Regions from separate parts of the Rhodococcus antarcticus genome, predicted to be linked through region 1. Evidence: predicted binding sites of a transcription regulator. Region 1 holds the regulator's gene; the other holds the start of a gene.

Region 1 (11,666 bases):
GTGCCGGGCTGGCCACCGCGACCTCCTTGGCGTTGACCGTCGGTGCGGTGCCGACGCTCGAGCGCAGGCCCTCCACGTCGATCTCGGCCGGCGCACCGGTGCCGTAGTCCGTCGCCGCGACCTGGGCGGAGCGTTCGGCGGCGGAGTAGATGCCGAGCTGGGCCCGCTTCTCCTCCGGCAGGTGGTCCAGGGCGATCCGGCGGAACAGGTAGTCCACCACCGAGGTCGCGATGCGGACGTCCGGGTCGTCGGTCATGCCCGAGGGCTCGAACCGGTTGTTCACGAACTTGCCGACGTAGGTCTCCAGCGGCACGCCGTACTGCAGCGCGATGGAGATGGCCAGCGAGAACGCGTCCATCACGCCCGAGAGGGTCGAGCCCTGCTTGCTCATGTTCACGAAGATCTCGCCCAGCCCGCCATCGGGGTAGGAGCCGGTGGTCAGGTAGCCCTCGGCGCCACCGACGGCGAAGGAGACCGTCTGCGCGGTCCGCTTCTTAGGCAGACGCTTGCGCGTGGGTCCGGCGTGCACGACCGCGGCCGTGGCGGTCTTGTCCGAGGAGGCCGAGCCCGTGCTGCCGGCCGAGAGGGGCTGGCCGACCTTGCAGTTGTCGCGGTAGATGGCCAGCGCCTTGATCCCCATCTTCCAGCTGTCGAAGTAGATGCCCTCGACCTCCTCGACGGTGGCCGTCTCCGGCATGTTCACCGTCTTGGAGATGGCGCCGGAGAGGAACGGCTGCGCCGCGGCCATCATGCGCACGTGCCCCATGGGGGCGATGGCCCGCTCGCCCATGGCGCAGTCGAACACCTCGTAGTGCTCCGGGCGCAGGCCCGGTGCGTCAAGGACGTGGCCCTTCTCGGCGATGTGCTCGACGATCGCCTCGACCTGCTCGGGCTGGTAGCCCAGCGACGCCAGCGCTCGCGGCACCGTCTGGTTCACGATCTGCATGGATCCGCCGCCGACCAGCTTCTTGAACTTGACCAGCGAGAAGTCCGGCTCGATGCCGGTGGTGTCGCAGTCCATCATGAAGCCGATGGTGCCGGTGGGCGCGAGCACGCTGGCCTGGGCGTTGCGCCAGCCGTTGCGCTCACCGATCTTGAGCCCGTCCTGCCAGGCGGACGTGGCCACCTCGTGCACGGCGGCATCGGAGCGCCCGACCGTGCGGAGCAGGTCGTTGGCCGCTGCGTGCTTGCGCATGACGCGCTGGTGCGCCGAGGCGTTCTGGGCGTAGCCGTCGTAGGCGCCGACCACCCCGGCGAGCTCGGCCGACCGCTTGTAGGCGGTGCCCGTCATCAGCGAGGTGATGGCCGCCGCCAGCGACCGACCGCCCTCCGAGTCGTAGGCGTGTCCGGTGGCCATGAGCAGCGCACCGAGGTTGGCGAAGCCGATGCCGAGCTGGCGGAACCGACGGGTGGTCTCACCGATGGGCTCGGTCGGGAAGTCGGCGAAGCAGATGGAGATGTCCATCGCCGTGATGATGACCTCGACGGCCTTGCTGAACGTCTGGGCGTCGAAGCTGCCGTCGTCGTCCAGGAACTTCATCAGGTTCAGCGAGGCGAGGTTGCAGCTGGAGTTGTCCAGGTGCATGTACTCGCTGCAGGGGTTCGACGCGCTGATGCGCCCGGACTCCGGGCAGGTGTGCCAGTCGTTGATCGTGCCGTCGTACTGGATGCCGGGGTCGGCGCACTCCCACGCGGCCTGCGAGATCTGGCGGAAAAGCTTCTTGGCGTCGACGGTCTCGATGACCTCACCGGTGCCACGGGCACGCAGGCCGAAGTCACCGCCGGTCTCCACCGCGCGCATGAACTCGTCGTTGACGCGGACCGAGTTGTTGGCGTTCTGGTACTGGACGCTGGTGATGTCGCTGCCACCGAGGTCCATGTCGTACCCGGCGTCGCGGAGGACCCGGATCTTGTTCTCCTCACGCGCCTTGGTCTCCACGAACTCCTGGATGTCCGGGTGGTCCACGTCGAGCACGACCATCTTCGCCGCGCGGCGGGTGGCGCCACCGGACTTGATGGTGCCGGCCGAGGCGTCCGCTCCACGCATGAAGCTGACCGGGCCGGACGCGGTGCCACCGGAGGAGAGCAGCTCCTTGGAGGACCGGATGCGCGAGAGGTTGAGCCCCGCGCCCGAGCCGCCCTTGAAGATCAGCCCCTCCTCCTTGTACCAGTTGAGGATCGAGTCCATCGTGTCGTCGACCGCGAGGATGAAGCAGGCGCTGACCTGCTGCGGGGACGGCGTCCCGACGTTGAACCAGACGGGAGAGTTGAAGCTGAACACCTGGTGGAGCAGCATCCAGGTGAGCTCGTGGGAGAAGATCTCCGCGTCCGTCTCGCTGGCGAAGTAGCCGTTGTCCAGGCCCGCCGCGGTGTAGGAGGTGACCACCCGGTCCAGCAGCTGGCGCAGGCTCTGCTCGCGCGTGTCGGACCCGGCCGCCCCACGGAAGTACTTGCTGGTGACGATGTTGACGGCGTTGAGAGACCACGACTCGGGGAACTCCACCCCGCGCTGCTCGAAGTTCACCGTGCCGTCGCGCCAGTTGGTCATGACCACGTCACGTCGCGCCCAGGTCACCTCGTCGTAGGGGTGCACGCCCTCGGTGGTGTAGATCCGCTCGACGCGCAGGCCGAGCTTGCGGCCGGACTCGGCGGTCTCGCCGTGCCCTCGGGTGGAGGAGCTGCTGGCCGTGTCGGCTCCGACGGTCTCGGTCATCGAGTGGTTCCTCTTCCTGGTGTGCTGCGGGGACGGCGGTGCGGTTCGAGCGACGTGCGGTTCGAGCGACGTGCGGGTCGAGCGACGTGCGGGTCCGGTTTCAGCCGGACTGGTGGTGACGGAGCTGGCTGATCTCCTTCTCGAAGTCCTCGGCGGAGGTGAAGGAGCGGTAGACGGAGGCGAACCTCAGGTAGGCGACCTCGTCGAGGTCCTGCAGCGGCCCGAGGATGGCCAGGCCGACGTCGTGGCTGGGGATCTCGGCGGAACCACCGGCTCGCACCTGCTCCTCGACCTGCTGCGCCAACAGGTAGAGCGCGTGGTCGTCGACGGGCCTTCCCTGGCACGCGCGTCGGACGCCGCGGACGACCTTGTCGCGGCTGAACGGCTCGGTCACCCCGCTGCGCTTGACGACGGCCAGCACGGCGGTCTCCACCGTGGTGAACCTGCGGCTGCACTCGGGGCACGACCGGCGGCGGCGGATGGCCTGGCCCTCGTCGGCCTCGCGGGAGTCCACGACCCGGGAGTCGGGGTGCCGGCAGAACGGGCAGTGCACGTCCGGACCCCCTCTCGAGTCGAGGTTGTCCACCGGCCCTGTGGACCGTGCGGTGAACAACTCCCCGTGCGCCTGTGAGTTCCGGTGGACAACCGGACCCAACCTGTGGATGAACTACAACGGTGTAAGCACTAGATGTTGTGGTCCGGACGGTAGGCGCACCCAAGACTCCGCGCAAGTGACACGCAGGGAAACCGCGTTCCCGCAGGTACCCGAGCGTGTCGAGGCAGCGGTCGCCGGGCACGCCGGGGCGGGACCGCGGACGTGACCAGCCGACGTCGTGATCAGCGGACGGGCACGACCAGCGACTCACCCGGCCGGACCACGGCACCCGACAACCCGTTCAGCGACACGATGCGCTCCACGACCGCGTACGTCGGCGCACCCGGAGCGACCCGGCCGGCGAGCTCGGACAGGCTCTCCCCCGCCCGCACCTGGACCACCGAGGTGGCCACCGGAACGGCGTCGGCCCCCGCCGAGCGCAGCGCGACGAGCCCGGCCACCGCCGCCACGCCGAGCACCGAGATCGCCACCCACGCCGCCAGGCGGCGCCGGCGCACTTGCACGCGCGTGGGCGCGTGCGGCGCACGGGACACACGGACGGGGGCCGGAGCGCCGGAGTAGGACAGCGGCCGCCCGCCGGGGCGCCGCAGCGCCTGCTGCCGCGGGACGGCCCGCCGCCGCACCGGTGGCGCCTCGCTCGAGCCCTGCGTCCAGCCGCCGGTGCCCAGCGGTGTGGTGTCAGCGAGAACAGTCATGTCATCCTCCGTCGGTCGGTCACCCGATCCAGTGCGGGCGCACATCTCGAACACCCGTTCGATCGAACGTCTGGGCGATGTCTACCAGGACGGTCCGACAAAAACGAGATCTGTCGGCGTGTCGATCGAACAGGTGTTTGAACGGGAACCCCTCCCCCGCTACGTTCGGCACCGTCGGAACCGCGTCGGCGCAGGACCGCAGAGCAGGAGGCGTCACACCATGAGCAGCAAGGACAGCCAGCAGCCAGGCCCGGCGGACGTCGGCGGAGCGGCCGGTGCTCCGGCCGCCGCCGAGGTCACCTCCGTCGCCGGTGGGCTCACCTCCCGGCAGCGGCGGGTGCTCGAGGTCATCCGCGAGTCGGTCGAGCTGCGCGGCTACCCGCCGAGCGTCCGGGAGATCGGCGACGCGGTGGGCCTCACGTCCACCTCCTCGGTGTCCCACCAGCTCAAGGCCCTCGAGCGCAAGGGGCTCCTGCGGCGCGATCCCAACCGTCCCCGCGCCGTGGACGTGCGCACCCCGGAGGACCTGGCCGCGGCCGCGCTCGCGGCGCAGGTCGAGAGCGGGGACGCCCAGCCGGACGAGGCCGCCCGCCACGACTCGATGCCCACGCCCACCTTCGTGCCCGTGCTGGGGCGCATCGCGGCCGGTGGGCCGATCCTGGCCGAGCAGGCCGTGGAGGACGTCTTCCCGCTGCCCCGGGAGCTGGTGGGCGAGGGCTCGTTGTTCCTGCTGCGGGTCGTCGGCGAGTCCATGGTCGACGCGGCCATCTGTGACGGTGACTGGGTGGTGGTGCGCCAGCAGAACGTGGCCGAGAACGGGGACGTGGTGGCGGCCATGATCGACGGCGAGGCCACGGTCAAGACGTTCAAGCGCCGCGACGGCCACGTCTGGCTGATGCCGCACAACCCCGCGTTCACCCCCATCCCGGGCAACGAGGCGACGATCCTCGGCAAGGTCGTCACGGTGATGCGCAAGCTCTGAGCAGCTACCGGCGACGGCCCGCCCTGCGCAGCCGGCCCACCAGCCACACCACGGCACCGGCGACCACCACGGCGATCACCGCGGCCTGCCACCGCTCCAGCCCGCTCCCGTCGCTCGCCGGGGCGGGCTGGTCGCTCGCCGGGGGCGTGGTGGCCCCGGGGGTCTGGGCGGGCGCGACCACCGCGAGCCCCGTCGCGCCCACGACGGTCCGGATCGCCGGCAGCACTCCAGCCGGGCCTTCCGATCCGCTCAGCAGCGCACCGTCCGCGGTGAACGCGACCGCCTCGCCCTGCGGCTCGCCGGCCAGCGGCACGCGCACCGGGTCGCTGGCCAGCGCATCCACCACGTCTCCGTCGGGCACCGACCACAGGTAGGCGTCGGTGTAGGTCCGCAGCGCCGCCACCGTCCCGTCGGTGCTCACCGCTCCTCCGGTGACGAGCACCGACCCGAGCGAACCCACCGGCCCGCCGGGGGTGTCGGTCGCGGCGATGCGCACCTGTCCCACCCGGGCCATCGGGGTCGGGCCCGGCTCGGCCAGCCGGTCGACCGGGACGTCCGGCGCGTACACCCCTGCAGTGCCGGAGACGGCCTTGGTCACCACCACCGGCCGTCCGTCGCGCTGCAGGAGCAGGGCCTCGGCGTCGTGCGGGCCGTCGGGGTAGCTGAGCCGGTGCAGGCCCGACGGCACCCCTGCCTCACCCACCGAGACGAGGGCGACCGTGTCGCGGGTCCTGCGGTTGTCCCCGGTGTCGGCCAGCCACACCGTCCCGTCGGCGGCCACCGCCAGGTCCTCGACGTCACGCAGGTCGAGCCCCACGTCGAGGGTCCCCGTCACCGCGCAGCTCGCCGGGTCGAGCGCCAGCACCTCGGTGACGTCGCCGTCCCCGGTCGCGAGCACCGTCCCCGCACGGACACCCAGCGCCGAGAGCTCCGCCAGCCGTGCGTCGGACGGCGTGCACAGCGTGCCGGGGGTGGGAGGGCCCACCGTCGAGACGGTCAGCAGCAGCGCAGGCGCGAGCAGCAGGGCGGGCAGCAGCATGTCCGGCAGTCTTCCAGGTGGCCCGGCGGGCAGGCGTCAGGCGGGCGTGGCCGCCACCGCGAACGGCGCCAGCACCGCGCCCAGGTCACCCCGCACCCGGGCGTGCAGACGGGTTCCCTCGGGGGTGTGCTCCTCGCTGAGCACCTCACCCTCGGAGTGCACCCGGGCCACCAGGTCACCCCGCTGGTAGGGCAGCAGCACCTCGGCGTCGATCTCCGGGTGCGGCAGCAGGTCCACGAGCCGGGCCTGCAGCGCGGCGACACCCTCCCCGGTGTGCGCGGAGACGAACACCGCGTCAGGCATGAGGTTGCGCAGGTGGGTCAGCATCACCGGGTCGGCCGTGTCGATCTTGTTCACCACGAGCAGCTCGGGCGGCAGGGTGGTGCTGCGCTCGTCGGCGATCTCGACCAGGACCTGGCGGACGGCAGCCACCTGCGCCTCGGGGAACGGATCGGCCCCGTCCACCACGTGCACGAGCAGGTCCGCCTGCGCCACCTCCTCCAGGGTGGAGCGGAAGGCCTCGACGAGCTGGGTGGGCAGGTGGCGCACGAACCCCACCGTGTCGGTGAGGACGTACTCGCGACCGTCGGGCAGCTCGGCGCGACGGGTGGTGGGGTCCAGGGTGGCGAACAGCGCGTCCTGCACGAGCACGCCGGCCCCGGTCAGGGCGTTCAGCAGGCTGGACTTGCCGGCGTTGGTGTACCCCGCGATGGCCACGGAGGGGACCTCGTTGCGGCGGCGGCTGTCGCGCTTGGTCTCCCGGGCCTGCCGCATCCCTGCGATCTCCTTGCGGAGCTTGGAGGTGCGGGACCGGATCCGTCGACGGTCGGTCTCGATCTTCGTCTCCCCGGGACCACGGGTGCCCACGCCGCCGGTCGAGCCACCACCGGTGCCTCCACCGGCCTGCCGGGACAGCGACTCACCCCAGCCGCGAAGCCGCGGGAGCATGTACTGCATCTGGGCCAGCTCGACCTGCGCCTTGCCCTCACGGGACGTGGCGTGCTGGGCGAAGATGTCCAGGATCAGCGCCGTGCGGTCGACGACCTTGACCTTGACGACCTTCTCCAGCGCCGTGAGCTGGGCCGGGGTGAGCTCGCCGTCGCAGATCACGGTGTCCGCACCGGTTGCCGCCACGACGTCGCGCAGCTCCTTGGCCTTGCCTGATCCGATGTAGGTGGAGGCGTCCGGGGTGCTGCGGCGCTGCACGAGGCCCTCGAGCACCTCGGACCCGGCGGTCTCCGCGAGCGCGGCCAGCTCGGCCATGCTGGCGTCGGCCTCGGCGCTGGTGCCGCTGGTCCACACGCCGACGAGCACCACCCGCTCCAGACGGAGCTGGCGGTACTCCACCTCGGTGACGTCGGCGAGCTCGGTGGACAGCCCGGAGACACGGCGCAGCGACGTCCGCTCCTCGAGCTGCATGTCCCCGGTGGACGGGTCGTCGGCCGTGCCTCGCGGGGCGGGACCGGCGGGCAGGCCGTCGAGCAGCAGGTCGTCGAGGTAGACCTCCGCCCGTGCGCTCTCGGGCAGGTCGGTGTCGGGGTGGCGGTCGGGCTCGTGGTGGTCGGACCGCGTCGCAGAGTTCGTCATGTGCGTTCCATGGTCCCACGCACCGCTCCAGGTGCGCACGTCATTACTCCATGGGCGGACGCGGGGGGTGGACGCGTCAGACCTGGGCGGCCCACCACGCGGCGTCCAGGACGCCGCGGGCCACGAGCACCGACGGACCGCGCAGCGAGCTCCGTCCACCCCCGATGCGGACGAGGACCTCGCCGCCGGGCACGTGGACCCGCACCTCACCGGTGCTGCGTCCGTCGTGGTGCAGGGCCGCCAGCGCCGCGGCCACGGTCCCGGTCCCGCAGGAGCGGGTCTCCCCCACCCCGCGCTCGTGCACCCGCATGTCCACCGCCCCGTCCACCAGGGGGGTCAGCAGCTCGACGTTGACCCCGTGCGGGAAGACGTCGTGGTCGAACTCCGGCCGGCTCGTGAGGTCGAGGCCCGCGACGTCGTCCACCACGCAGGCCAGGTGCGGGTTGCCGACGTCGACCACCACACCCTCGACGTGCCGCCCGCCCACGGTCGCCGTGCTGGTGCCGCCCTCGCGGGCCGGCCCCATCTCGACGATGACGTCGCCCACCGCACCGGCAGCGTGCACGATCACCGGTCGTGCGCCCGCCCGGCTGCCGATGACGAACCCGGTGCGGACCTCGAGGCCGGCGGCGTGCAGGTGGTGGGCGAAGACCCGGACCCCGTTGCCGCACATCTCCGCGACCGAGCCGTCGCCGTTGCGGTAGTCCATGAACCAGTCCTGCGGCGCGATGCCCTCGGCGACCGCCTCGCCGAGCGCGCCGGCCCGGACGACCCGGAGCACGCCGTCGGCGCCGAGCCCGCGGTGGCGGTCGCACAGCGCCCGCACCCGGGCCGGGGTCAGGTCGAGCTCGCCGTCGGGGTCGGTGAGCAGCACGAAGTCGTTCTCCGTGCCGTGCCCCTTCACGAACCCCACGTCGTCCACGGATCCCATGCTAGGCGGGCGACCGTTCGTTCCCGTCCTGTCGGTCCGGCGGCGCACACTGCCCGGACCTGTTGTGCAGGTCACGCCGGGAGCACTACGTTTTCACTCAGAGGTCCGCCAGTTCCACGATGCGAAACATGCACGAGACGGGAGGAGTTCTGATGGCACTGCAGCTGCCGGCCGCGGTCGCGGTCGCGGTCGTGGTTGCGCCGGGCCGGGAGCTCCCGGAGACCCCCTCCGTGCCCGCCCACGCCCGGATGCACTGACCCACCAGGAGACCGTCATGGACAGCGCCGTTCTGGCTCCCCCCGTCCCGGCTGCGCAGCTCGCCCACCGCTTCGCGGAGCAGCTCGCCCCGGGATCCATCATCACCGACCCCACCCGGCTGAGCACGTACCAGTGCGACGGGTTGGCCCACTACCGGGTCACCCCCGCCGTGGTGGTGCTGCCGCAGACGGCGGCGCAGGTGCAGCACGTGGTGCGGGTGTGCCACGAGCTCGGCGTGCCGTTCGTGGCGCGGGGGTCGGGCACCGGGCTCTCCGGCGGGGCGCTGCCGCACGCCGACGGCGTCCTGGTGGTGACGAGCCAGATGCGACGGATCCTCGAGGTGGACGTGGCCAACGAGCTCGCCGTCGTCGAGCCCGGGGTGATCAACCTGGACGTCACCAAGGCGGCGGCGGTGCAGGGCTGGTACTTCGCGCCGGACCCGTCGAGCCAGCAGGTGTGCTCGGTGGGCGGCAACGTGGCCGAGAACTCCGGGGGCGCGCACTGTTTGAAGTACGGCTTCACCACCAACCACGTGCTGGGGGTGGAGGTGGTGACCCCGGACGGCGAGCTCGTGACCTTCGGTGGTCGCACCCGGGACACCCCCGGCTACGACCTGCTGGGCGCGTTCGTGGGCAGCGAGGGCACCCTCGGCATCACCACCAAGGTCGTCGTCCGCCTGCTGCGCAAGCCCGAGACGGTGCAGACGCTGCTCGCCGGCTTCCGGAGCACGGACGCCGCGGGTGCGGCGGTGAGCGCCATCATCGGCTCCGGCGTGGTGCCCGCGGCCATAGAGCTGATGGACGCCCTGGCCATCGAGGCGGCCGAGGCGGCCACGCACTGCGGCTACCCCGATGGGGCGGGCGCGGTGCTGGTGGTCGAGCTGGACGGGCCGGTCGCCGAGGTGGAGCACACCTTCGCCGCCGTGCAGCAGCACTGCCGCGACAACGGATCCTTCGAGATCCGGGTGGCCGCCGACGACGCCCAGCGCGCGCTGATCTGGAAGGGCCGCAAGTCCGCGTTCGCCGCCGTGGGCCGGATCAGCCCCGACTACATCGTCCAGGACGGCGTCATCCCCCGGACCAAGCTGGCCGAGGTGCTCAGCGCCATGGGCGAGCTGGCCGACGCGGCCGGCGTGCGGGTGGCCAACGTGTTCCACGCCGGGGACGGCAACCTGCACCCGCTGGTGCTCTTCGACGACGGTGTCGAGGGCGAGGCCCAGCGGGCGGAGGAGGTCTCCGGCGGGATCCTCGACCTCTGCCTGAGCCACGGCGGCTCCATCACCGGCGAGCACGGCGTGGGCTCGGACAAGGCGAAGCACATGCCCAAGATGTTCACCGAGGACGACCTCGACACCATGCAGCGCGTGCGGTGCGCCTTCGACCCGAAGGGGCTGTCCAACCCCGGCAAGGTGTTCCCGACGCCGCGTCTGTGCGGCGAGGTGCCGGGTCGGCGGACCGAGGCCCACCCGCTCGTGCAGGCAGGTCTCGCCGATGCCTTCTGAGTCCGTGCCGGTGCAGCACGCGGCCACCACCGTGGACGAGGTGTGCGACGTGCTGCGCGCGGCCTCGTCGGCCGGGCGCACGGTGCTCCCGGTCGGCAACCGGTCCACGGTGGACTGGCTGCCGGGACCGGACACCGACGAGGTGCTCAGCCTGCGGGGCCTCGACGGCGTGCTCGAGCACTCGGCTGGCGACCTCGTGGTGCACGTGCAGGCGGGCACCCTGCTCAGCGACCTGCAGGCCGCGGTCGCCGGCGCCGGTCAGCACCTCGCGCTGAGCGCACCCGTGGACGGCGTGACCGTGGGTGGGCTGCTCGCCGGCGACCTCTCCGGGCCCGGGCGCTACCTGTACGGCACCGTGCGCGACCTCGTGATCGGCACCACGTCGGTGCGCTCGGACGGCGCCGTCACGCACTCCGGCGGCAAGGTCGTGAAGAACGTGGCCGGCTACGACCTGGGCAAGCTGTACACGGGCTCCCGCGGCACGCTGGGCGTCATAACCGACGCGTGGTTCCGGCTGCACCCGTTGCCCGAGTCCACCCGCTGGGTCGTGGCCGACGGGCTGGACGCCGAGGGCGCCGGCCGTGCGTTCGCCGCCGTCCGCAGCTCGCAGACGGCACCCACGGCCATCGAGGTCCGCAGCAGCGGCGACGGGTACCAGGTCGCCGTCCAGGTCGACGGCGTGGCCGCCGGCATCGAGACGCGGGCCGGCCTCGTGGCCACCCTCACCGGGGGCACGGCCACCGATGCCGAGCCTGCGGGCTGGGGCACCTGGCCCGACGAGCCGGTGCTGCTGGCCGTGACGCACTCCCCGGCAGCGCTCACCGACGTGCTGTCCGCGCTCACCGGCACCACCGTGACCGGCTCCGCCGTCGGCGTGCTCCGGGTCGGGTGCGACCTCGACCGCGCGTCGGACGTGCTCGCCGCCGCCCGCGCGGTCGCCGCCCGCCACCACGGCACGGCCACCGTGCTGCGCGCCCCCGCCGGACACGACCTCGACGTGCGGGGTCCCGGCGACCCCGCCCTGCTCACCCTCATGCGTCGGGTGAAGGACGAGTTCGACCCGACACACACCCTGGCGCCCGGGCGCCTGCTGGGAGACATCTGATGACCGACGTGAACCTGGGCCTACCTGCGGTGGGCCACCAGCCTCCCGAGAACACCGGGTCTGCCTTCGACCACCACCACCCGCCGTCGGAAGAGCTCGTCGACGACTGCGTGCACTGCGGCTTCTGCCTGCCCAGCTGTCCCACCTACGCGCTGTGGGGCGAGGAGATGGACTCCCCGCGCGGGCGCATCCACCTCATGAAGACCGGGCTCGAGGGGGCCCCGATGACCGACACCATG
Region 2 (11,666 bases), 300 kb from region 1:
CGAGGGTGAAGGCGAAGCCCTTCACCTGCCCGACGGCCAGCAGGTAGAGCACCGCGGCCGCCAGGAAGCTCACCGCGTCGGCGGAGAGGATGGTGCGCCGGGCCCGGATCCAGCCGCGCGGGACGGCGGAGCGGAACGAGCGGCCCTCGCGGACCTCGTCCTTGAGCCGTTCGAAGTAGATGACGAACGAGTCCGCCGTTATGCCGATCGCCACGATGAGACCGGCGATGCCCGACAGGTCGAGGGTGAAGCCGATGTAGCGGCCCAGCAGCACCATCACGGCGTAGACGATGGCGAAGGAGAGCACCAGCGAGAGCGCGGTGAGGATGCCCAGCAGGCGGTAGTAGGCCAGGCAGTAGACCAGCACCAGGATCAGGCCGATGCCGCCGGCGAGCAGCCCGGCCTCGAGCGAGGCGGCACCCAGGCTGGCCGACACCGTCTGCGCCTCGGACTGGGTGAAGGACAGCGGCAGCGAGCCGTACTTCAGCGACTCGGCGAGCGAGGACGCCTGGGACTGGGAGAAGCTGCCGGTGATCAGCGTGGGGTTCGTGGTGATCGCGCCGTTGATCGTGGGCGCGCTGACGACCTTGGCGTCGAGCACGAAGGCCGACTGCCTGCCGACGTTCGCGGCGGTGTAGGTCGACCAGACGTTGAGCCCGTCGCTGTTCAGGCTGAGCCGCACGTCGTAGCCGACGCCGCCCTGGGCCACCCCGCTCGTGGCGTCGCTGATCGCCTGGCCGTCGAGGAAGCTCTTGTCGAGCACGTACTTCGCAGCACCGTTCTGGTCGCAGGTGACCAGTGGCAGCGCCGGGTCGTCGTTGCCGAGCAGCGGGTCCGGCGCAGCGCAGTCCAGGGCGGCGAGCGCGGCCTGCTGCGTCGCCGGGTCGGTGCTCTGCCGGGTGGCCTTGGCCTGCGCGATCGCCGCCGCCTGCTGCTCGGCCGTGGTCTGGGTGGCGGGGTCGGGAGTGGGCGAGGCCGGGGCGGTCGTCGGTGCGGCCGGGTCGGTCGTCGGGGCCTGGGCGGGCAGGACCCGGCCCTGGGGCGCGGGCGTGCTGGTGGCCGGGGCCGCCGGGGCCGGGGGGGCCACCGGGTCCGTCGTGGTCGCCGGGGCCGTGCCTGCCGCGGGGGCGGGCACCGCTGCGGCTGCCGCCGGCACCGGCCTGCCGATCACCCCGCGGAAGGAGAGCTTCGCGGTCTGGCCGAGGCTGCGCGCCTGCGAGCTGTTGTCGCCGGGAACGGTGATGACGAGGTTGCTGCCGTCGATGACGACCTCGGAGCCCGAGACCCCGATGCCGTTGACCCGCGTCTCGATGATCTGCCGGGCGAGGTCGAGGTTCTGCTGGCTGGGCGCCTGACCGTCCGGGGTCGTGGCGGTCAGCGTGACCCGTGTACCGCCCTGCAGGTCGATGCCCAGCTTCGGCTTGGGTGAGCCCCCACCGGTGAAGAACACCAGGGCGTAGAGGCCCACCACGATGACCGCGAAGATCGACAGGTAGCGCGCGGGCCGGACCTGCCCTGCCTGGGGTGCCACGATCCGTCGTTCTCCTCGCCTGGGTGCTGCTGGTCACGTGCTCGGGCTGGGTGTGCTCAGGGGTGGGGGTGCGCTCGCGCTCGTGGCTTGACGCCTCCGCACGGCCGACCGGCGTCGGCGCCCGTCCGGTTCGCCCGGAGAGGCACCGTACCCGCCCGGTCGGTCCGGTCAGTCCTTGCGCAGGCTCGGCGCGGCCGGCTCGTAGGCCTCGACGGCGGGCTGGTCCTCGACCTGGTCGTCCTCCAGGTCCTCGTCCTCGACCTCGTCCTCGCTGGCGTCGACGGTGACCCGGGACCGGATGGCCAGGCGGTTCCAGGTGGTGACGACCCCGGGGGCGACCTCGAGGTCCACCGTGTCCTCGTCGAGGTCGACGATGGTTCCGTGCAGACCGGAGGTCGTCATCACCTCGTCGCCCGCGGTCAGCGCGTCCTGCATGTCGGAGACGGCCTTGGCCTCCTTCTTCTGCCGGCGGCTGGCCATGTACATGATGCCCAGGAAGGCCACGAGGAGGATGGGGAGCAAGGCGTTCATCGGTGGATCGGTCCTGTCGTCGGGTCGCGCACCGGCGACCCGGCACGGGACCCCAGTGTGCCACCCGTCACCGACTGCTCTCCCGGAGCGGCCGACGGGTCAGTCGAAGAGGACCGCCTGGCCCGCTCCGGTGACCGCGTCCGGTGGGGGCACGAGGCCCAGGTGGGTCCACGCCGCGGCCGTCGCCACCCGGCCCCGCGGGGTGCGGGCCAGCATCCCGGCACGCACCAGGAACGGCTCGCAGACCTCCTCGACCGTCGCCGGTTCCTCCCCCACGGCCACGGCCAAGGTGGACACGCCGACGGGGCCGCCACCGAAGCTGCGCACGAGCGCGCCGAGCACGGCCTTGTCGAGCCGGTCGAGCCCGAGCTCGTCCACGTCGTAGACGGCGAGCGCCGCGCGCGCGGTGGAGCGGTCGACGGTGCCGTTCCCGCGCACCTCGGCGAAGTCGCGCACGCGACGCAGGAGTCGGTTCGCGATGCGCGGTGTCCCCCGTGAGCGGCCCGCGATCTCCACCGCCCCCTCGGGGCGCAGGTCCACCCCGAGGATGCGGGCCGAGCGGGCCAGCACGAGCTGGAGGTCGGCGGGCTCGTAGAACTCCATGTGCGCGGTGAACCCGAAGCGGTCGCGCAGCGGTCCGGTGAGCGCTCCGGACCGGGTGGTCGCTCCCACCAGGGTGAAGGGGGCGACCTCGAGGGGGATCGACGTGGCCCCGGGGCCCTTGCCCACCACCACGTCGACCCGGAAGTCCTCCATGGCCAGGTAGAGCATCTCCTCGGCCGGGCGGGCGATGCGGTGGATCTCGTCGATGAACAGGACGTCGCCCTCGACGAGGTTGCTGAGCATGGCCGCGAGATCGCCGGCGCGCTCCAGGGCCGGGCCCGAGGTGAGCCGAAGCGCCGTCCCCAGCTCGGCCGCGATGATCATGGCCAGGCTGGTCTTGCCGAGCCCGGGCGGACCGGAGAGCAGGACGTGGTCGGGTGGCGTGCCGCGCCGCTGGGCCCCGGTGAGCACCAGCTGCAGCTGCTCGCGGACGCGGTGCTGGCCGATGAACTCGCTCAGGTCCTTGGGCCGCAGGCTGGACTCGACGTCGCGGTCCTCGGCGACCATGGCCGCGGTGAGGGCGTCGTCGGACCCGGGCTCCTCGCTCACCGGCGGGCCCCCAGGCTCGACAGGGCGGCGCGCAGCGCGGCCGCGGTGCTCGCGGCGGGATCGGCGGTGAGCACGGCGTCGGTCGCCGACTCGGCCTGCTTGCCGCCGAAGCCGAGCCCGACCAGGGCGTCGACCACCTGGTCTCGCACCGCACCGCCCGCGGAGGGGGTCGGGGCACCGACGGCCTCGACCTTGTCCCGCAGCTCGACGACCATCCGCTCGGCGCCGCGCTTGCCGATGCCGGGCACCTGCATGAGCGTGGTGAGGTTGCCGTCGGCCAGCGCCCCGCGCAGCACGTCGGGTTCCAGCACGGCCAGCACGGCCATGGCCAGGCGCGGCCCCACGCCGGAGACGGTCTGCAGCAGCGTGAACATCGCGCGCTGCTCGGCGTCGGCGAAGCCGTACAGGGTGAGGGAGTCCTCGCGGACCACGAGCGTGGTGTCCAAGCGGGCCTCGCTCCCCCGGCGGAGGGTGGCCAGCGTGGCGGGGGTGGCGAGCACGGCCAGACCCACCCCACCGACCTCGACGACGGCGTGGTCGAGCGCCACCTGCAGCACCTCGCCGCGGACCGAGCTGATCACCGCCCGCTCCGGCTGGTCCGCGCGGCGAGCGCGAGGCGGGCCCTGTACGCCCGCTGGGCCTCCGCGGCAGCCGCCTCTGCCTGCGCCATCCGGGCGATCATGGGGGCCCGCCAGCAGTGGCAGATGGCCAGGGCCAGGGCGTCGGCGGCGTCGGCCGGCGTCGGGGCGACGGCGAGCCCGAGCAGCCGGGTGACCATGACGGTGACCTGCGCCTTGCCGGCCGTGCCGCTGCCGGTCACCGCGGCCTTGACCTCGCTCGGGGTGTGGAAGCTGACGGGGATGCCCCGTCGTGCGGCGGCAAGGGCGACGACTCCCCCCGCCTGCGCCGTGCCCATGGCGGTGCGCACGTTGTGCTGGCTGAACACCCGCTCCACGGCCACCACGTCCGGGCGGTGCGCGTCGAGCCACTCCTCGGCGGCGTCGGAGATGCGCAGCAGCCGCCGGGAGAGCTCGAGGTCCGGGGGGGTGCGGACGACGTCCACGGCCACCGGGCTCACCTCTCGCCCACGACCGGACTGCACGACGCCGAAACCGCAGCGGGTGAGCCCCGGGTCCACGCCGAGCACACGCAAGCCCTGCACCCGCACGCCCGCACCTCCACGCTCGACCGACCCGCAGACCCGAACTGACGTTCGAACCCTAGCGGCGCGGGTGCAGACCACCGGCGCACGACACGCGTGGGCACGTCTGCACGTACCCCGAACAGCAGCCGGACGGTCTTCCACCGCCACCAACCCACGGGCGGTCGGGACTCAGTCGTCCTCGAGCTCGGCGAGCACCTCGTCGGATAGGTCCACGTTGGAGTAGACGTTCTGCACGTCGTCGGAGTCCTCGAGGGCGTCGACGAGCTTGAGCACCTTCCGGGCGCCGTCGGCGTCCACGGCCACGCTCATCGACGGCTGGAAGCTCGCGTCGGCGGAGTCGTAGTCGATCCCCGCCTCCTGCAGCGCCGTGCGCACGGCCACCAGGTCGGTCGGCTCGCTGATGATCTCGAAGGTGTCGCCGTTGTCGTTGACCTCCTCCGCGCCCGCCTCGAGCACGGCCATCAGCAGGTCGTCCTCGCTGAGCTCGCCCTTCTCCAGGGTGACGACGCCCTTGCGGGCGAACAGGTAGGCCACCGAGCCCGGGTCGGCCAGGTTGCCGCCGTTGCGCGTCATTGCGGTGCGCACCTCGCCCGCGGCCCGGTTCTTGTTGTCGGTCAGGCACTCCACCAACATCGCGACGCCACCGGGCCCGTAGCCCTCGTACACGATCGTCTGGTAGTCGGCCCCGCCCGCCTCCTCACCGGCACCACGCTTGCGCGCACGCTCGATGTTGTCGTTGGGGACGGAGGTCTTCTTCGCCTTCTGGATGGCGTCGAACAGCGTCGGGTTGCCGACGGGGTCGCCCCCGCCCGTGCGCGCAGCCACCTCGATGTTCTTGACGAGCTTGGCGAACGACTTGCCGCGGCGTGCGTCGATCACGGCCTTCTTGTGCTTCGTGGTCGCCCACTTGGAGTGGCCGCTCATCGGCGCGCGCCCCTTCCGGTCAGGTGCTCGGGACAGTGCGGCGATCCTAACCGGCGGAGCCGGTCAACCCATGTCACCGTCGGCGGACTCCCGCACCATCCGCAGGAACAGCTCGTGAACCCGGCCATCGCCGGTCACCTCGGGGTGGAAGGAGGTGGCCAGCACCGATCCCTGGCGGACGGCCACCACCCGCCCGTCGGCGGCCCCGTGTCCCGGGGGCACCCGCGCCAGCACCTGCACGCCGTCGCCCACCCGTTCCACCCACGGCGCCCGGATGAACACCGCGCGCACCGGGGGGCCTACGACGCCCACCACGTCGAGATCGGTCTCGAACGAGTCGACCTGCCGGCCGAAGGCGTTGCGGCGGACGGTGACGTCGAGACCCCCCACCCCCACCGCGTCGGCCCGGGTGTCCAGCACCTCGCGGGCCAGCAGGATCATCCCGGCGCAGGAACCGTAGGTGGGCAGCCCCGACGCGATGCGCTCGCGCAGCGGCTCGAGCAGCTCGAAGGTGCGCAGCAGCCGACTCATGGTGGTCGACTCACCGCCCGGCAGCACCACTGCGTGCACCGCGGCGAGCTCCGCCTCCCGGCGGACCGGCACCGGATCGGCCCCCGCGCGGGCCAGCGCGACGAGGTGCTCGCGGACGTCGCCCTGCAGCGCGAGCACTCCCACCACGGGCCGTCCGGTCACGGGGGCGAACTGTAGGCGGCCCCCGCGGGGTCAGGTCCACCGGCGCAGGTGCCGATGGTCAGTCGTGCCGCTCGCCGGGGGCGCGGGGCGACGGGAGGTGCCCGACGCGGCCGAGCTGGAGTCGGCCGCCCCGCGCTTGGCCCGGCCGGGTGGTGGACCGCGGCGCCCCCGAGCTGCGCGCCACCCCGCTGGTCGAGCGGGTGACGGCCTGCCTGCGTGCCACCCCGGAGCAGATCACGGCTGGCCTGGAACTCGTGGACCTCGACGTGGCAGTCGGTGCGAGGGTCGCGGTGGCGGCGAGCGCCGCCGCATACGTCCCCCGGGCGCGATGTCGTGCGGGAGCGGCGGCTGCACCACGATGGACCGGTGAGCGCCCCCACCTACCGACCGCTGAGCACGGCGGCCCTGGCCGACGAGCTCGCGGCCCGGTGCCGGGCCGCGCGGACGGTCCCGGACGCGCTGCGGGTCGCGGTGGACGGCGCCGACGGGGCGCAGCCCGGTGTGCTGGCCGACGCGGTGGCTGAGCGCCTGCGTGCCGAGGGCACCCCCTGCGCACGGGTGTCGCTCGCCGACTGGCTGCGTCCCGCCTCGCTGCGCCTGGAGCACGGTCGAGCCGACGAGGAGAGCTACCGCAGCGGGTGGTTCGACCTGGCCGCGCTCGAGCGCGAGGTGCTCGGCCCCCTGGGCCCCGGCGGCAGCGGCCGGTGGCTACCCACCCTGTGGGACGCCGAGCGTGACCGGGCCACCCGCGCCGAGCGGCGCACCGCCGCCCCGGGCACCGTGCTGCTGGTGGACGGACCCCTGCTGCTCGGCCGCGGGCTGCCCTTCGAGCTCACCGTGCACGTGCACGTGTCGGAGGCAGCACTGCTGCGCCGCACCCCGGAGGGCCTCCGCTGGACGGTGCCGGCCGTGCTCGGGCACGAGGAGGAGGTGGGCACCGATGAGCTGGCCGACGTGCTCGTCCGTGCCGAGCACGCCGACCGGCCCGCGCTGCGCACCGGCTAGCGGTCACGGGCGCAGCGCCGGGCTCACCAGCCGCGGCTGGAGAGCCGGTGGTCGACCGGCAGCTGCTCGACGTTGATGCCGACCATGGCCTCGCCGAGCCCGCGGGAGACCTTGGCGACCATGTCGGCGTCGTCGAAGAAGGTGGTGGCCTTGACGACGGCCTCGGCACGCTGCGCCGGGTTGCCGGACTTGAAGATGCCCGAGCCCACGAACACGCCGTCGGCGCCGAGCTGCATCATCATCGCGGCGTCCGCCGGGGTGGCGATGCCGCCGGCGGTGAACAGGGTGACGGGCAGGCGGCCGGCCGTGGCCACCTCGACGACGAGGTCGTACGGGGCCTGGAGGTCCTTGGCCGCGACGTAGAGCTCGTCGGGGCTGAGCGAGGTCAGCCGACGGATCTCCGCGGAGATGGTGCGCATGTGCATCGTGGCGTTGGACACGTCGCCGGTGCCGGCCTCACCCTTGGACCGGATCATCGCCGCACCCTCGTTGATGCGGCGCAGCGCCTCGCCGAGGTTGGTCGCGCCGCAGACGAACGGCACGGTGAAGCGCCACTTGTCGATGTGGTGGGCGTAGTCGGCGGGGGTGAGCACCTCGGACTCGTCGATGTAGTCCACGCCGAGGCTCTGCAGCACCTGGGCCTCGACGAAGTGACCGATGCGGGCCTTGGCCATCACGGGGATGCTCACGGCCGCCTGGATGGCGTCGATCATGTCCGGGTCGCTCATCCGGGACACGCCGCCCTCGGCGCGGATGTCGGCGGGCACGCGCTCCAGGGCCATCACGGCGACGGCGCCGGCGTCCTCGGCGATCCGGGCCTGCTCGACGTTGACGACGTCCATGATCACGCCGCCCTTGAGCATCTCGGCCATGCCGCGCTTGACGCGGGCGGTGCCGGTACCGGCTGCGGCGGTGCTGCTGGAGGTCTCGGGGGTGCTCACGGTGTCTCCTGCTGTTCGTGCCGCGTGGGAGCGGCTCTCGGGTCTGCCCGTGATCGTAGGCCGGACACCGCGAGACGCACGCCGGGCGGAACCGATCAGGGGATGCTGCGCGGCAGCGGAGCCGGGGAGTCGACCGGCGAGGTGACGAGCGCCACGGCCTCGGCCAGCAGCGCGTCCAGCCCGGGGGGGTAGACGCGCTCCCCCGCGGCCTCCAGCGTGCGCACGTCCTCCGGTCCGCACCAGCGGGCGTCGCTGAGGGTGCGCCGCTCCAGCTCGGTGTGCCCCGCCCCGTCCGGGGTGAACGCCGACACGGCGGCCGCGAAGTACGTCTCCTCGGCCTCGATCGTGTCGCCGTCGAAGACGAAGATCGACCGGCGCCACCACAGCGGACCGCGCAGCACGGACTCCTCCAGGGCCAGCCCGGTCTCCTCGGTGACCTCGCGCACCCCCGCCGCCCTGGCGTCCTCGCCCGGCTCGGTGCCTCCCCCGGTGGTGAACCAGAAGTGCGCCCCGGGACGGGTGGGCTCGCTCCCGCGCAGCAGCAGCACCCGACCGGTCGGGTCCAGCAGGAGCACCCGGCTCGACGGTCGACGCCGCGGACCGCCCGAGTCCACGGGTGGCCGCTCGGCGATCTCGAAGTAGGCGGGCAGCCGGGCGGTGCCACCGAGGCGCAGCACCCGCACGGGTCGCCGCCCGCGCAGGGCCAGGGTGTCGCGCACCGCGTCGTTGTGGAAGCGCCGGGCCAGCAGCACCCGGGCCTCCGCGTCGGCCAGCTCTGCGGCGAGCTGGGGCGAGAGCGCCTCGGTGCGCACCGAGCCCAGCGCGGCCGAGAGGGCGTTCTCCGCGTCCTCCCGCCCCACCCGGTCGGTGCGCTCCGCGCGCGCGGCGAGGGCGGCGAGCCGTGTGTCCGCACCGGGGCCGGCCCCGGCCCTGGCGAGCTCGCGCACCACCACGGCGCGACGGCCCAGGGCGGACTCGAGCGCGATCCAGGCGGCGTCGGTGCGCACGTGCAGCCGGTCGAGCCGGTTGGCGGTGGCGTAGATCCAGAGCCCCACCAGCACGACGGCCAGCACGGCGACGACGAGCAGCGCGGTCACTCGTCCGCCTCGTGCACCCGGGCGCCGCCGGCGGTCACGGTCTCGTAGACCCGCAGCACCTGCTGCGCCACCACCGGCCAGTCGTAGGCCCGCACCGCGGTGTTCCCGGCCCGGACCAGCGCCGCGCGGCGGTCGGCGTCGGCGAGCAGCCCGTGCAGCGTGTGGCTCCACGCGGCGGCGTCACCGTTGGGCACGAGGGCGCCGGCGGCCCCGTCCTGCAGGACCCGCCGGAAGGCCTCGAGGGTCGCTCGCCGCCACCGCCGTGCCCGCCGCCATGGCCTCGACCAGGACGATGCCGAAGCTCTCGCCCCCGGTGTTGGGGGCGCAGTAGACATCCGCGCTGCGCAGCGCCGAGGCCTTCTCCGCGTCGCTGACCTGGCCGAGCAGCCGCAGGTGCGCGAACACCTCCTCGCCCGCAGCCCGGCGCAGGGCGTCGACGTCGCCGCCGCCCACCACGAGCACCTCGAGGTCGGGGTGGTTCTCGAGCAGGGCGGGCAGCGCCGCCAGCAGCACCGGCATGCCCTTGCGGGGCTCGTCGTAGCGGCCGAGGAAGGCCAGCGTGCCGCCGGCGCGGGGGTAGCCGGGCAGGGGCTCGGCCTCGGCGAACGCCCCCACGTGGACGCCGTTGGGGATCTCCACCGCGTCCGCCCCGAGCGCCTCCACCTGCCAGCGCCGGGCCAGGTCGCTGACCGCGATGCGACCGGTGATCTTCTCCAGGAACGGCTGCAGCACACCGGAGAACGTGCTCAGCATGCGGCTCTTGGTCGTCGAGGTGTGGAAGGTGGCCACGATCGGCCCCTCTGCGATCATCAGCGCCATCATCGTGAGGCTCGGGGCGTTGGGCTCGTGCAGGTGCAGGACGTCGAAGTCGTTGCCGCGGATCCATTTCCGCACCCGCGAAAAGTTCGTCGGCGTGAAGCTCAGCCGCGCCACGGAACCGTTGTAGCGCACCGCGATCGCCCGGCCACCGTTGACGACGTAGTCGGGCAGCACGGTGTCCTCGTCCGCGGGGGCGAGCACGCTCACCTCGTGCCCGAGACCGATGAGCACGGCCGACAGCTCCGCCACGTGGGCCTGCACCCCGCCCGGCACGTCGAAGGAGTACGGGCAGACCATGCCGATCCTCATCCCGCGCCCCCGAGCTCCGCCTGCCAGCGCGCCGGCAGGTCCGCCACCCAGAACGGCTGCAGCATGTGCCAGTCCGCGGGGTGGGCGGCGATGCTGGCGGCGAAGCGGTCGGCCACCACCTGCGTCGCGGCGGCCACGTCCAGGGTCGGGTCCACCGGTGGGTGCACCCGCAGCCGCCATCCGGCACCGGTGAAGACGCAGTCCACCGGCAGCAGCGCCGCCCCCGTGCTCCGCGCGATCGACGCGGGACCGGCCGGCATCCGTGCCGCCTCGCCGAAGAAGGTCACCGGGATCCCGGCGCGGCTGAGGTCGCGGTCGCCCACCAGGCAGACCACCCCGCCGGCGCGCAGCCGCCGGACGATCCCCCGCACCGGCGACTCGCCGCCGGTCAACGGCAGGATCTCGAAACCCAGGTTCTCCCGGTAGGCGACGAACCGGCGGTACAGCGACTCCGGGCGCAGCCGCTCGGCCACCGTGGTGAAGGTCCCGGTCCGGCCGACGAGCCACAGCCCGGCCACGTCCCAGTTTCCGGTGTGCGGCAGCACGAGCAGCACCCCGCGGCCTGCGTCGAGACCCGCCTGGATGTTCTCGTCGCCCTCGATCCGCACGCGGGCCCGGATGTCCTCGTGGTCCGCCGACGGCAGCCGGAACGCCTCCTGCCAGTAGCGGGCGTAGGAGCGCAGCGCGTCGCGGACCACGGTCTGCGGAACCTCGCCAGGGGCCACCCCGAGCACGCGGCCGAGGTTCCGGCGCAGCTGGAGGTGGTCGCCGCGCCGGGCGGCCACGTCGGCCCCCAGCGTGAAGGCGAGGGTGGCGACCGGCTCGGGCAGCGCACGGACCAGGCGCCACCCGGCGGCGTAGCCCAGCTCGCCCGCCCGGCTCCGGACGCGGTCAGAGCGGGATGCGGTCACGCGCGCCCTCGGCGTTGCGGACGGCCAGCACGCGCTGCACCACCGTGTACACGCTGCCCACGGCCAGCACGTACGTGCCGACGTACACCGCCCACGGGAGGCCGAGGCCGGTGAGCCCGGTACCGGCGAGGACGATGACCAGCCGTGAGGGGCGCTCGATGAGCCCCTTCGGCGCGGCGAACCCGCTGGCCTCGGCCCGGGCCTTGGCGTACGAGGTGACCTGGCTGGTGATCAGGCAGACCAGGGCGGCGGCGGCCAGCGGACGGCTGTGGGCGTAGGTGAACGCCCACCAGGTCAGCGAGGCGAAGATCGCACCGTCGGTGACGCGGTCGCACGTCGCGTCGAGCACCGCGCCGAAGCGGGTGCCACCTCCCTGCGCGCGCGCCATGGCTCCGTCGAGCATGTCGAACATGACGAACAGCCAGATCAGCAGCGTGCCGACGAAAAGGTGGTCGGTGGTGAACAGCGTCAGCGCGGAGACCACGCTGAGCACGGTGCCGATCACCGTCATGGCGTCCGGGCTGAGCCCACGACGGACGAGCCAGGACCCGATCGGCCCCGTGACGCGGGAGGCCGAGGACCGGGTGA

The links. Region 1 encodes LexA, which represses DNA repair genes until DNA is damaged. Its sites were predicted from a motif close to CGAACANNTGTTCG; they were not measured.
Region 2: ruvC (crossover junction endodeoxyribonuclease RuvC) is a predicted target of LexA. The motif match lies at 4,417-4,430, and genes of this name have one in related genera.

Annotation. Positions count from the first base shown of each region.
Region 1 covers NZ_CP110615.1:1,080,569-1,092,234, reverse strand. Annotated here, with positions in the region: gene RHODO2019_RS05360 (vitamin B12-dependent ribonucleotide reductase) at 1-2,713, opposite strand, end outside; gene nrdR (transcriptional regulator NrdR) at 2,814-3,266, opposite strand; gene RHODO2019_RS05350 (LysM peptidoglycan-binding domain-containing protein) at 3,551-4,024, opposite strand; gene lexA (transcriptional repressor LexA) at 4,245-5,006, shown strand; gene RHODO2019_RS05340 (hypothetical protein) at 5,011-6,045, opposite strand; gene hflX (GTPase HflX) at 6,082-7,632, opposite strand; gene dapF (diaminopimelate epimerase) at 7,709-8,563, opposite strand; gene RHODO2019_RS05325 (FAD-linked oxidase C-terminal domain-containing protein) at 8,838-10,322, shown strand; gene RHODO2019_RS05320 (FAD-binding oxidoreductase) at 10,312-11,427, shown strand; gene glcF (glycolate oxidase subunit GlcF) at 11,427-11,666, shown strand, end outside.
Region 2 covers NZ_CP110615.1:1,379,161-1,390,826, reverse strand. Annotated here, with positions in the region: gene secD (protein translocase subunit SecD) at 1-1,531, opposite strand, end outside; gene yajC (preprotein translocase subunit YajC) at 1,700-2,062, opposite strand; gene ruvB (Holliday junction branch migration DNA helicase RuvB) at 2,162-3,172, opposite strand; gene ruvA (Holliday junction branch migration protein RuvA) at 3,211-3,795, opposite strand; gene ruvC (crossover junction endodeoxyribonuclease RuvC) at 3,792-4,367, opposite strand; gene RHODO2019_RS06645 (YebC/PmpR family DNA-binding transcriptional regulator) at 4,548-5,303, opposite strand; gene pdxT (pyridoxal 5'-phosphate synthase glutaminase subunit PdxT) at 5,367-5,996, opposite strand; gene RHODO2019_RS06635 (nucleoside/nucleotide kinase family protein) at 6,363-7,001, shown strand; gene pdxS (pyridoxal 5'-phosphate synthase lyase subunit PdxS) at 7,025-7,873, opposite strand; gene RHODO2019_RS06625 (NUDIX hydrolase) at 8,038-9,039, opposite strand; partial or broken gene RHODO2019_RS06620 (glycosyltransferase family 4 protein) at 9,036-10,167, opposite strand; gene RHODO2019_RS06615 (phosphatidylinositol mannoside acyltransferase) at 10,164-11,078, opposite strand; gene pgsA (phosphatidylinositol phosphate synthase) at 11,059-11,666, opposite strand, start outside.